Regions from separate parts of the Cellvibrio fontiphilus genome, predicted to be linked through region 2. Evidence: predicted binding sites of a transcription regulator. Region 2 holds the regulator's gene; the other holds the start of a gene.

Region 1 (6,003 bases), on a different contig from region 2:
TTGTAGCGCTGGTGCAGGATATTCACCCGGAAGACATAGGTTTTGGTTTCATCAAACGGCGGTACGCCACCGTATTTTTCCACGTTGCCAAAACCGGCGTTGTAGGCCGCGGTAGCGCGGGTGACATCGCCGTCAAAACGTTTGAGCAGCCACGCCAAGTATTTCACCCCGCCCTCGATATTTTGTGCGGCATCAAACGCATTGTTCACGCCCATGTCTTTGGCGGTGCCGGGCATGAGTTGCATCAACCCCATTGCGCCTTTGCGCGAACGGGCCAGGGGGTTGAAGTTGGACTCGGCGTGAATCACTGCGCGCACCAGGGATGGATCTACCCCGTGGCGCGCGGCAGCTTGCGTAATCGAGTAAGTAAATTGCGACAAGTACAGGCGTGTGACACGCCAGTCCACGGTCGATAAGGGGTTACAGGCATAACAGGAGTTGTAAACGATAACCTGATAATCGGTTTTGCGTGGTTGCCTGTCTGAATAGGCGACTGCACCATCTTTGCGGTATTTAAAAAAGGTTAGCTGCTTGGGTTTGCTGGCTTGCTCCAGTGCCTCGCGCGCCAGCCGCTCCTGCTCCAGCCGCGCTTTTTCCTCAGCCGCCGTGCGCTCGGCGATTTGTCGCACATGGGCTTCCACATCAATCAAGCTGGAGGATTGCTGTGAGAGGCTGGCGGCCGCAGGCTGCGCCAGTGCTGCACCTACCGCTGCCGAAAACTCTGGCGGCGCCACTTCAGCCATAAGCATGCCGCCGGGTAAACCCGGTAACAGCACACCCATGACAAAAAGATACTTACGCACTGCCAAAACTCTTCTGATGGAGACAAAACCAGTTGCCGGACTAAGCTGATCAAGATCGCCTTGCCCGCTCAGGGGTAAGGCTAAGTGTAGCCCAGTGAACTAGCGCAGCGTGGCATCAAAATCCATTTCCGTGACTTATTGCCCGTTGCACACTATGACTCAAGCCACACATCGCGCACCCAGTGCCACACCGAAGGCCAGGTCTCATCGGTCAGGTCGCCATCGCGCCAAAATACAACTTCGCCGTCCGGCTCTACACAGTAGTAACTGCCGTTCACTTCACACAGCGGTATTAAATAACGCGGTACGCCCTGCTCCCAGGCCACCGCCGTCACCTCTGGTAAATAAGTGTGGGAGTGAGGGTCGGCTGCGGTGACCGGCTCGATAGAGCCATAAACCACATCGCTGGCCTCCAGCAAAAACTGGCGCATTTCCCGCGGGATTGGGAGGAGGAGTTCCTCTTCTATTTCGACCAGCCGGTCTTCATCGGGCAATTCCAGAGGCACAGGCACGGGCTCGTTGTACTCGCGCAGCAAATCAAGAACTTCATCGATATCGGACATGGGTTTACCTGAACACTAAAAAGGGAAAAGGACTATAGCCCGAAGGTGGAGGGGGAACAAGCAGGCACAGGCCAGAAGCGGTGTTAACCAAATAGGGACAACTGTTGATCCACCAACTGGGTCAGGGATTCGTCCAAAAAATGCAAAATACTGTCAGCCACCGGGCTGAGCTGTTTGTCGATGTAGTGCTGATAATCAATCGGGCTTTGCAGCAATGCCAAATCCACTTCATAACTACCCACCGGCTCGGGGCCATTGGTAGTTATGAGATAACTAATCCAATCGCCACGGCGCAGAGTCTCGCCGCTAAGCAGCGCAAACTTGCGCGCTGCCTGCACATGGGGCGGTACATTTTTTTGATATTCGTGCAAATGGCGGCGCAAGCGTTTGCGATAAATTAATTGCAAGTCGCGTTTGCCGGCGATGACCTCATCGTTAGTGATGCGCACAAAATCCAGATAATCCTCACCGTTAAAAATTTTGCGATACAGCTCAGCCTGAAAATCCTTGGCGAGTTGCGTCCAATCGGTGCGTACATTTTCCAAACCTTTAAACACCATCTCGCGCACGCCATTCACCTCAACTAAACCGGCGTAACGTTTTTTAGTGCCCAATTCCGAGCCGCGAATAGTCGGCATTAAAAAGCGCAGGTAGTGGGTTTCAAATTGAATTTCCAGTGCGCTTTTTATATTGAATTCCCGCTGCAGGGTTTGCGCCCACCAGTGGTTTAATTCTTTGGCGAGGCGCTTACCAATGGCATCACACTGGGCGGCATTTTTGGGTTGGTGCCCCACACAATTATTTTCCAACCACACAAATAAGGAGTCAGTATCGCCATAAATAACTGCATAGCCCTGCTGCTCAATCCACTCGCGGCTGCGCTGGATAATTTCATGGCCGCGCAGGGTGATGGAGCTACACACGCGCGGATCAAAAAACCGGCAGCCGGTAGAACCCAGCACACCGTAAAATGAATTCATAATAATTTTGATGGCATGAGAGAGCGGCGCATTTTTATGTTGTTTGGCGCGGTCGCGCGCCGAGGAAAGCTGCTCAATCACTTGCGGCAATATGTGCCCTTCGCGCGCAAAAAAAGCGCCATTAAAACCCGGCACAATTTGTTCGTCGCTCATACGGTCATGCTGCGCCAACCAAAATGCACAGGGGTCAATTAAAAAACTGCGCATAATACTCGGGTACAGGCTTTTAAAATCCAGCACCAATACATTGTTGTAAATGCCGGGGCGCGAGTTCATCACATAGCCACCGGGGCTGATAACATCAGACTCCAGCTCACCCAAATTAGGCGCCACATAACCGCGCCTATGCAAACGCGGCAAATACAAATACTCAAACGCCGCTACCGAACCGCCAATGCGATCCAACAACAAACCGGTTAATTGGCTGCGCTCCATCGCAAACGCCAGCAGCTCCTGCTGCTGAAATATATCCCACACCAATTCGCAGTCGCGCAGGTTGTAGTGCGCGAGCGCAAGCTTATCGGTGTTAAATAATTGGGTAATATCATCGCCGCGCTGGCTGCCGGTAATTAATTTGCTTTCACCCAACAACGTCTCGGCGATATTTTGCAGCGAATAACTTTCATAGCGGTAATTAGCGGCTTTTAATAATTCGATACCATCCAGAGCGACTCGCCCGGGAATTACCACATAACTGCGCCCGCCTTCACTGGCATCCTCATGGCGCCAATGAATGGCTTGATGGGCGCGACCTAAATTCAGTGTCAAGGCTAATTTCTGGCAAATATTTTCCAGCACCAGTAAATCGAACTGCACCAAATTCCAACCAATTAAAATATCAGGATCAAGCGCCGCAACTGCCGCAAAAAATTGTTGTAAGCATTCTTTATCGTCGCGACAAAAAATAACGCTGTGCTTACTTTCTGGTGTCGCGGTAAATTCGCCATCACCGATCATAAACACGGTTTTTGCCGCATCACACCAAATAGCAATGGAATAAAGCTGCTGCGCATCCATCGAGGTTTCTATATCCAGCGACAACAGTCGCAATTGTGGTCGCCACAACACATCCTCAACGGGTGCCAAACGCGGGTTGCGCAGCGGTTGTTGGGTAATATCTCGTATATCCAGCTGCGCCGCTGCGGTAATAAAACGCTCCATCAAATAGCGCTCAGGCGGGCGAATATCACTCTCCCAAAATACAATTTGCTGCTGACGCAATAGATCCTGCGCATCGCGTGCACTGCGGTGCTGTTTGAAATAGAGGGCAACAATCGGCTGATTATGAAAGTTTTTTAATTCCACCTCCGCCATACGCCAGGCGCGCAAGCGGGAAAAAAGCGCAGGCAATTCCGGTGCATATTTGCGCTCAACAAAAAACACTACCTCTTGCCCGGTAATTTGCGTCCAACAACTCCCCTGCTCCGTCGCCCACCACAAATCCAACACCACACCCTCGCGGGTATCGCGCCATTGGCGGGTCAATAAAAAGGCGTTGGTCATAGGCTGTCATGCAAGCTGGTTAAGTAAACAGTATTATCCCGCAGAAGAGGACAATGATGCAATCAAGATTAATTCCCTGCCCGGCAGGTAGGCAGTGAGCGCAGCGATGCCCAATATGGATTTTCATGCGGAAAAATTAATTGAAGACAAAGACAGAAATTAGACTTGTAGCCTGTATGGAGGCTAACGGAATACGGGGGATGTATTTATTAAATAGACCCGCATGTTTTTAGACGAAATGTATTTTTTATTAAGGTTAATTTTTTAAGCGAATCTGCGACTGTTTTCTAAAAACAAAAAACTTACGAAAATTCTATAACTACCTAATGCCATCATTTACGCATTAATCAAACATGGGCCATTAATAATCATGTATTAATTACTTAGTTTCCATCATCCCAAGAATTCAAAAAATCTGCAAGAATATCACCATGACACGCTTTCGGTTTACAAAAGCATCCCAATCGTTTTCCCGCCAACTTATACACTTCCGACTTTTCTTTATTTGGAAACTTTTCATAATCAAAGTCATATTTAAACTTTCGAATAACCTCTTCCCGATCATCACCTTCTTCATACATGGAATAAGGATTTCCCCAGTAAGATCCACGACCAATATACTCATAACTATGCGTACTCTTATCTTTCTGGTATTCAGTATCTATTTTTATATTTACGACCCGCGTTATAGGAATATAAACGACCCTCAGGGGTAATCCGCTAGATCGCAAGCTATTAGTTTCTTCTGGAAACTCTTCCCCATCATCAAATATAATTGCATGAGTTATATCATCAACGCTCCAATTAATCAGTTGTTTTCCTTGCAATTCGCTAGGCTTCTCATCACAAAATCGTCGAATGAATTCATTATGATCATGTGAATATATTAGAGACACATCTCCCAAGCTCGAAATTATTTTCCTTACTTTTCTGGAAAACTTCGAGTAGCAGTTAAAAACCTTTGGATAAACAATCAGAACATCAGCCATCAGTATAAATGCTTCACTTTGAGATTTAGATTTGAATGCTCATTAAGATACTCGACAACTAATCTTCTATGGCAAAAATGTGGTTCATGCTCACTACACAGCAAACAACCATGATCTAGCAATTCTGGCACAATTGATTTTTCAACATTTCTTTGAGCCATAAGATTCATAAATTTTTCCTCATAAATATACCAAGAAATCTCTCCTTTCTTATACGAATCTAAAATATCTTTAGTTGGTGCAAATTCTGGCATATGAATATATTCCGCAGCACAAAGCTCTTTCAAAAAGAACTTTAGATCATCCTTTTTTGCAAAACCTGCCAATTGAGATATATTATTTAGGCGAACATCAATAAGCCTTTTAACGCCAGAGGTTTTCAAAAATTTAAAAAAATTTTCAGCATTTTTTTGTGTGAAACCGATAGTGTAAATATCCATGAAAGCCTCAGAAAATTGTAGCTACAAGTTTGTAACAATACCCGTTGTATTCTTCACCAAGACTTACACAAAGAATGTGATTAAATTCGCGATTATCTTTTACTATTTCGTCAAATTTTGGGTCGGTCACTGCCAGATCATAAGCGATACTGTTATACGAAAAAGATGCTCTCCGTTTACCACCATCTTTATTATAGAGCCTAAGCCTTTCTACTTGAATGAGGTAAAGTGATTGGGAAACACTATAAATGCCAGAAGTGATAAGAGCATGTTGCACCCTATTATCTGGTCCCCATATATCAACAGGCTCGTCAAGATATTGAGGTAGCTCTCCTAACCCTATAGAAAAGTTTTGATGCCATAAATTTCCATCTATCAGATAATTTTCCGGCTGATGTGGAAGCGGAACATGCCGGGAAAATCCCATTTGGATCTTTTGAAGTGGTTTTACACCATAAGTGCCGTAAGGATTTCGATATTTTGCTTGCTCATGACTTAACTCGGCACCTTGTGGATTAGATACGGGCCTAATCCATCTGCCAGTGCTCATACACTTACCGGCCACACAATGCTGTCCATGCTTTACGGAGTTTGCCAGTATAACTATTTCAACCATATCAGCATCAACTGTATCTATCTTTACCATTTGTTTCTTATGGTGATTCAATAAACTCCACACCTGCTCGCTAACTAATTTGAAATTAAACTTACCAAGAACAAGTTTT
Region 2 (6,003 bases):
AAATTGCGCGCAACCACTTCTTTACCCGTGCCCGATTCACCGGTAATTAATACAGACACGTCTTTGTCGGCAACTTGCGCCATCATTTCACGCACACTTTGAATTTCGCGACTAGTACCCACCAGACTGCGAAATAAATGCACAGGGCGACGCTGGGGTTGGCGCTTACCGTTGGATTGCGCTTCACGGTACAGTTGCGCACGATGGAGTGTATCCACCAGTTTGTTATAAGTAGGAGGAACAGAGAGGTTGGCTATGACCATAAAACGCAAGGTGTCTTCCAGCGTGGCGTCGGCGTTTTGATTTTCCTCGCCCACTAACACAATCGCCAACTCATCGTTCCAGTTGCGAACTTCTTTGAGTAATTGTGATAACTGCTGTTTGCTGGCGCTGTAGTCGCCCACAAAAACGGCAACATAATCTTCGCCATTATTTTGATCAGCTACGGCAGCTAACCAATTGTCGCTGCTGGTTACTAATGCTGGTTCGCTCAAAAACTCCAGCAACACATTTAGATCGTGTCGACGTGACGGATTATCGTCAATCACCAAAACTTTGTTGTTACGCCACATACCCCAAGACCTTTTTTCATTTCATGCCAACAACTTACCGCTGGTGCGCAATTGGCAACCACAAATGGCAGAAGATTTATGGGTGTAAGTAATAGTAGAGAGCGTGAACTTAGTCAAATTAATGACGAATTTTTATTGGCGTTTTATCAGAAAGCCAGCATTTTGAATAATTAATCGCCAAAAAAATGCCTGACAAACACTCGCGGTATTTGTCAGGCAATTATGCGAATCACACAATAGCGGGAATGAATAACAGACTGGAATCAGGGGGTCTTACTGACCTGTGGTGCAATTTCATCCCAACCGGATTTTACGGTTTTGAGTAGCTGAATCACCTCGGTAACCTTTGCAATATCGTTTTGCGCAGAGGCTTCCAGAAGGCGCAAATTAATGTATTCGTATAACTGATCAAGCCGCTCGGACAATTCGCCCGCTTCCATATCCAGGGAGCTGCGCAAGCCGCCCACTATGCCAATGGCTTTACCCAGCATCTCACCTTTTACGGCTAAATCGCCACGCTCCATTGCCCCTTGAGCTGCCGCGAGGCGCCCCAGTGCACCTTCAAATAACATTTGAATTAATCGATGCGGCGATGCATGGCTGACTTCCGACTCAATACCCAGTTTTTGATATTGTTTCAGCGCTTCTTGTGGATTGTAGTTAGACACAGCAAATACCCGTTAGCCTTGGAATTTACTTAGGCTAGCAGGGTAGATGGATTTTGGCGAGTAGCTTGCCTAAAAAGCAGAGTGGCGAGAAATTCGCCAAATTGTTGGCATCGCGCTTATGAATATCAGGTCGCATGCAGAAGGGTCACTTCCTGCTGGCACTGGGCGATTAGCCCGGCATAAACCCCCTTCAACTCGCTCAGCGCGCGGATAAGCGTGGTTTTATCACTGCGATTGGCAGCAATTACTTTATCAATCAACACAACACAAATACGGTCCAGGTGGCGAATGCGCTCCCAATCCTCCTGCTGCAGGGCTGCAGTCAAGGCTCGCTGCACGGATCGCATCGCCATTACCCCAGACTCGCCGGTGTAATCGGGTTCAGGCACTAATCGCAGAGTCATTGCAGCCTCCTTAAACATCTTTTGCGATGGCGTCCCAGGCAGATTTAATCTCCCCGAGTAAACGCGCGCATTCATCAAGATGCTCGATATTGTTTTCGTAATTGGCTTGGGTCAAACGGCGAATAATGTAATCGTAAAGGCTGTCTAGATTGGCCGCTAATTCACCGCCTTCATTATCATTCAAACTGCCTTGCAACCCGCCAACAATTGCCGCTGCCTTGCCTATTAACTCCCCTTTGCGCGCGAATTGCTTTTGCGCTATGGCACCTTTTGCTTGCGCAATACGCTCCAAGGCACCTTCAAAAAGCATTTGAATCAAGCGATGGGGAGAGGCAGATTCAACACCGGAATGAACTTTAACGCTGGCATAGCTATTTACGGCAGAATAGGAATTCATACATCACCATTTAATTGTTGCAGCCTAAAAAGCGCGGGTTATTGCGATTGCAACTGCGCAGACAGGTTATCGACCAGACCATTCGCCAGTCCTATAAGCTAGCGGCCAGACCACAAAAACCTTTAACAAAAAGTGACGATTATGCAAAAAACGATTTTGATTACCGGCGCCTCAACCGGCATAGGTTATGAAGCAGCAAAAGCACTGCAACAACGGGGTTACCGGGTGATCGCAAGTTGCAGAAAATCGACAGATGTGGAGCGCCTCAGCGCAGAAGGGTTTGAAACATTAATGCTGGATTTGAGTAATTCTGCGTCTATCAATAAAGCATTTCAGGAATTAATGGTACTCACTAGCGGTGAGCTTTATGCATTGTTTAATAACGGCGCATACGGCCAACCAGGCGCCATAGAAGACCTTCCCATAGCGGCGTTGCGCAAACAGTTTGATACCAACTTTTTTGGCTGGTGCGAACTGACAGGCTTGATTCTCCCCGTCATGCTGAAACAGGGTTACGGGAGAATTATTCAAAACTCATCCATTCTGGGCATGGCTGCCATGCCACTACGCGGCGCCTATAACGCCAGCAAATATGCGATTGAAGGCATAAGCGATACTCTGCGGCTTGAACTTATGGGAACCGGTGTATTTGTATCGCTTATCGAACCAGGCCCTATACGCAGTGAATTTCGCAAAAATGCACTGGCAGCCCTACGGGAAAATATCAACGTCGATGCAAGTCGCCATAAAAACACCTACACCAAAGCGATAGAGCGACTCGAAAAAGCAGAGTCATCCACACCTTTCACTCTGGAGCCATCGGCAGTCATCAAGCGCCTGCTGCATGCGCTTGAATCTCCACATCCACAAGCACGCTACTACGTCACTTTTCCCACTTATTTGGTTGGCGCCATGAAGCGAATTTTACCGAATCGTTTGCTCGACAAACTCCTACTTAAAATAGGCAGTTAATTCAGACAGCATTCAGCCAACGGGATTAGATTAAAAGCTTTAAAGACAGGGAAAAATCATGGCCAAATATATTGTTTTATTCTTTTTTTGTTTTATCCCATTCACCCAGAAGGCCAGTGCCGATTCGCTGCGGTGCAATGGACAACTTGCCAGCCCGGGTGATACCAAGGCCGACATTGTTGAGATTTGCGGGGAGCCGGCGAGCACCGACAGCTTTTGCGAACCCAACACCATTAACACTGGGCCGCAGGGCATACAAAACGGTGACAACAACATTCAACATAATGTATCTATTCAAAGCTGCACTCAGGTAGATGTCTGGACCTATAACCCCGGCAAAGGAAAGTTCATGACCCACCTCTATTTTAGCCAAGGTCAATTGCGCACCATTCGCTACGGTAATCGAGTGAAATAGCAGCAATCAGAAAAACTATTGCACAAGTGAATTTACTGTATATAATCACAGACACTGTACAAATAAACAGATTCAGGAGTGCATCATGTTTGACTTAACGCCCCGACAGGAACAGGTACTGCAATTAATCCGCAGCTATGCGGAAGATACAGGTTACCCGCCAACGCGCGCTGAAATTGCGCGAATATTGGGTTTTAAGTCAGCCAATGCCGCTGAAGAACATATCAAAGCCTTGGCGCGCAAAGGGGCCATTGAAATCATCCCCGGCGCGTCACGCGGAATCAAATTGCCAGATGTGCAGGCGGGTATTCCTATTATCGGGCGTGTCGCTGCTGGCAACCCGATTCTGGCGCAGGAACACATAGAAGATTACTGCAACATTCCCACAAGCTTCTTCTCGCCGAGTGCGGATTTTTTCCTGCGTGTACACGGTATGAGCATGAAGGATGCCGGCATTTTGGATGGTGATCTGCTTGCAGTACATAAAACCGATCAGGTTCGTAATGGCCAGATAGTTGTGGCACGCATAGGAGAAGAAGTAACCGTCAAGCGCTTCAAACGCGCCGGAAACCGCGCACAGGTAGAGCTCTGGCCAGAGAACCCTGACTTTGATGTGATTCTGGTCGATACCCGTGACCAGGAATTTAGTATTGAAGGTTTAAGTGTAGGAGTGATTCGCCGTGACTAATCTCGCTCGTGTTATGCCTCAAACCCAAACTGCGCAAACGCGTGTTAGCAGTGGTGTTACAGAACTTGTGCTAACCAGTGATTCACCAGAACAGCTTTCGTTGTTACTGCCAATGATTGCCTATTTGAGCAATAGCGCAAAGGATCGCTGGATCACCTGGATTGCACCACACAATATCAGCAAGGATTTTCTTGAGTCTTACGGGGTAAATACCCGCTTTATTCGGGTTATTCATGCGCAGGATCCGCAGGCACTGCTGTGGATTACCTGGGAGGCCCTATCGGCAGGAAATAGCCATACCGTGATTTCAAGCCCGGGGAAATTAAGCGATAAGGAATTGTCACAGCTTGAAGTGGCGGCAGCCAAAGGCCAGTGTCAAGGCCTGCTGTTACGGGTTCGATAGTAAGGCCGTTGTTGCGAGATCAATTGTTGCGAGTTTATTAGATAACTATCCAAACAACCCTTTTTATCCAAACAGCCCTTTTGAGGTTATTGCTTGCAGGCACCAATAAGTTAGTACATCTACATCAGGGACGATGCGCAATTCGCCCATCAATGAAGCATCATTTTTTCCAAATCTGTTAATTCGTCAAAGCTACCATCCAATTGCGCTTCAGCTTGCTGATCTGCAATTTCCCCTGCCGCTTCCATACCTGCTTCTATCATGGCTTTAGCCACCATAAATTTTTCTTCGCCTAAAAACGCCAGTGACTCCTGAGAAAAACGAATAGTCACCAAAGGTTCACCTGTTTCGCTATCCGCGCGCTGAAGAGCAACATCGCCATTGGTGAGTTCGATAATTTCGTAAAAGGAAGACATAAAGTGCCTGTGGTTGCCAAACTAAAAAGGGCGCGCAGTCTAACACTCTATAAAGCGAAAACCTATTTGAAGAACGGCAAGGCTTGCAGGTGAATCAACCGGATCGAGGGATAGCCCAAAGCAGCACAGCAGAAGAAGAATATAAAACCTGTGGTGTGACCTGAGCAGGTAGCAGGGCTACATTTCCTGATGCAATCAAGGTGTCATCAATACAAACACTTCCTTCCAATACCATCAACAATCCATAACAAGACACAGATAACTGACAATCACCTTTTAGAACAATCCGTTGCACCTCAAAATCATCAAAGTTAACTATGCGCTGAATCTGTGCGCTGTCTGTATGAGCCAACTGTACCGGTGAAATAAACGGCTCAGCATCCATATCCACTAACTGCAAGGCCACTTCGGTATCCCAATGGTTTTGAGTTAGCACTTTCTGCCCAAAGCTGAGAATTCTTCGCTCATACACAGGGGTTTGGAACTCCACGACTCTCACACCATGTTGCAGCGCGTGCGGCACCAAGCGAGGAACAGCAACCACATCACCTACCTCGAGTGGGTGCAGTGCGATAAAACGATCCATTGCCTGTTTTAATTCCTGCTCACGATCTATTAATGCTTTGTTATCAGGATGTTGTGAGAGTTCCTTAAGCCATAACTTCACCTGTGTGACGGCGACAGGCTCACTGAGGGAGATACCAAGCTCTTGCTTTTTTCGATCAAGTAAATCATCGATGGCTCGCCTTGTTTGCTCGTACTCCCTGACTGCATGGAGGTAACCGGCTTTGAAGTCATCGGTAGTAGCGTAATTTGCTCTCGCAGCCGGATTAAACCCCAATTGGATCGCACCTTTTCCGCCTGGCCATGCGGTCGCATCCACATGAGTGACGACATAAACCTCTTGTTTTTGCTCATGCAGTTCAAAATACAAGTCGCCGTAAGGCGCCTCTGCAAGCGGGTCAAGGATCTTGAGTAAAATCAGGTTATCGGTTGCCGCCAAGCCAAGCTGCGGGCGCAAAAATTCCAATACCCAAGGCAGCGGTAAACTGCCCCTATCGCACTTAA

What was found. Region 2 encodes LexA, which represses DNA repair genes until DNA is damaged. Its sites were predicted from a motif close to ACTGTNTNTANANACAGT; they were not measured.
Region 1: a site for LexA is predicted at 3,864-3,881, ahead of ACFODX_RS01355 (DNA polymerase II). Genes of this name have one in related genera too.

Annotation. Positions count from the first base shown of each region.
Region 1 is NZ_JBHRTF010000001.1:305,859-311,861, reverse strand. It holds gene ACFODX_RS01365 (lytic transglycosylase domain-containing protein) at 1-803, opposite strand, end outside; gene ACFODX_RS01360 (SMI1/KNR4 family protein) at 956-1,366, opposite strand; gene ACFODX_RS01355 (DNA polymerase II) at 1,450-3,849, opposite strand; gene ACFODX_RS01350 (DUF4326 domain-containing protein) at 4,233-4,838, opposite strand; gene ACFODX_RS01345 (DUF488 domain-containing protein) at 4,838-5,278, opposite strand; gene ACFODX_RS01340 (dual OB domain-containing protein) at 5,286-6,003, opposite strand, start outside.
Region 2 is NZ_JBHRTF010000003.1:390,151-396,153, reverse strand. It holds gene ACFODX_RS07315 (sigma-54-dependent transcriptional regulator) at 1-572, opposite strand, end outside; gene fliS (flagellar export chaperone FliS) at 836-1,240, opposite strand; gene ACFODX_RS07305 (hypothetical protein) at 1,366-1,644, opposite strand; gene fliS (flagellar export chaperone FliS) at 1,655-2,041, opposite strand; gene ACFODX_RS07295 (SDR family oxidoreductase) at 2,183-3,013, shown strand; gene ACFODX_RS07290 (DUF2845 domain-containing protein) at 3,072-3,428, shown strand; gene lexA (transcriptional repressor LexA) at 3,514-4,116, shown strand; gene ACFODX_RS07280 (cell division inhibitor SulA) at 4,109-4,519, shown strand; gene ACFODX_RS07275 (hypothetical protein) at 4,669-4,935, opposite strand; gene ACFODX_RS07270 (hypothetical protein) at 5,030-6,003, opposite strand, start outside.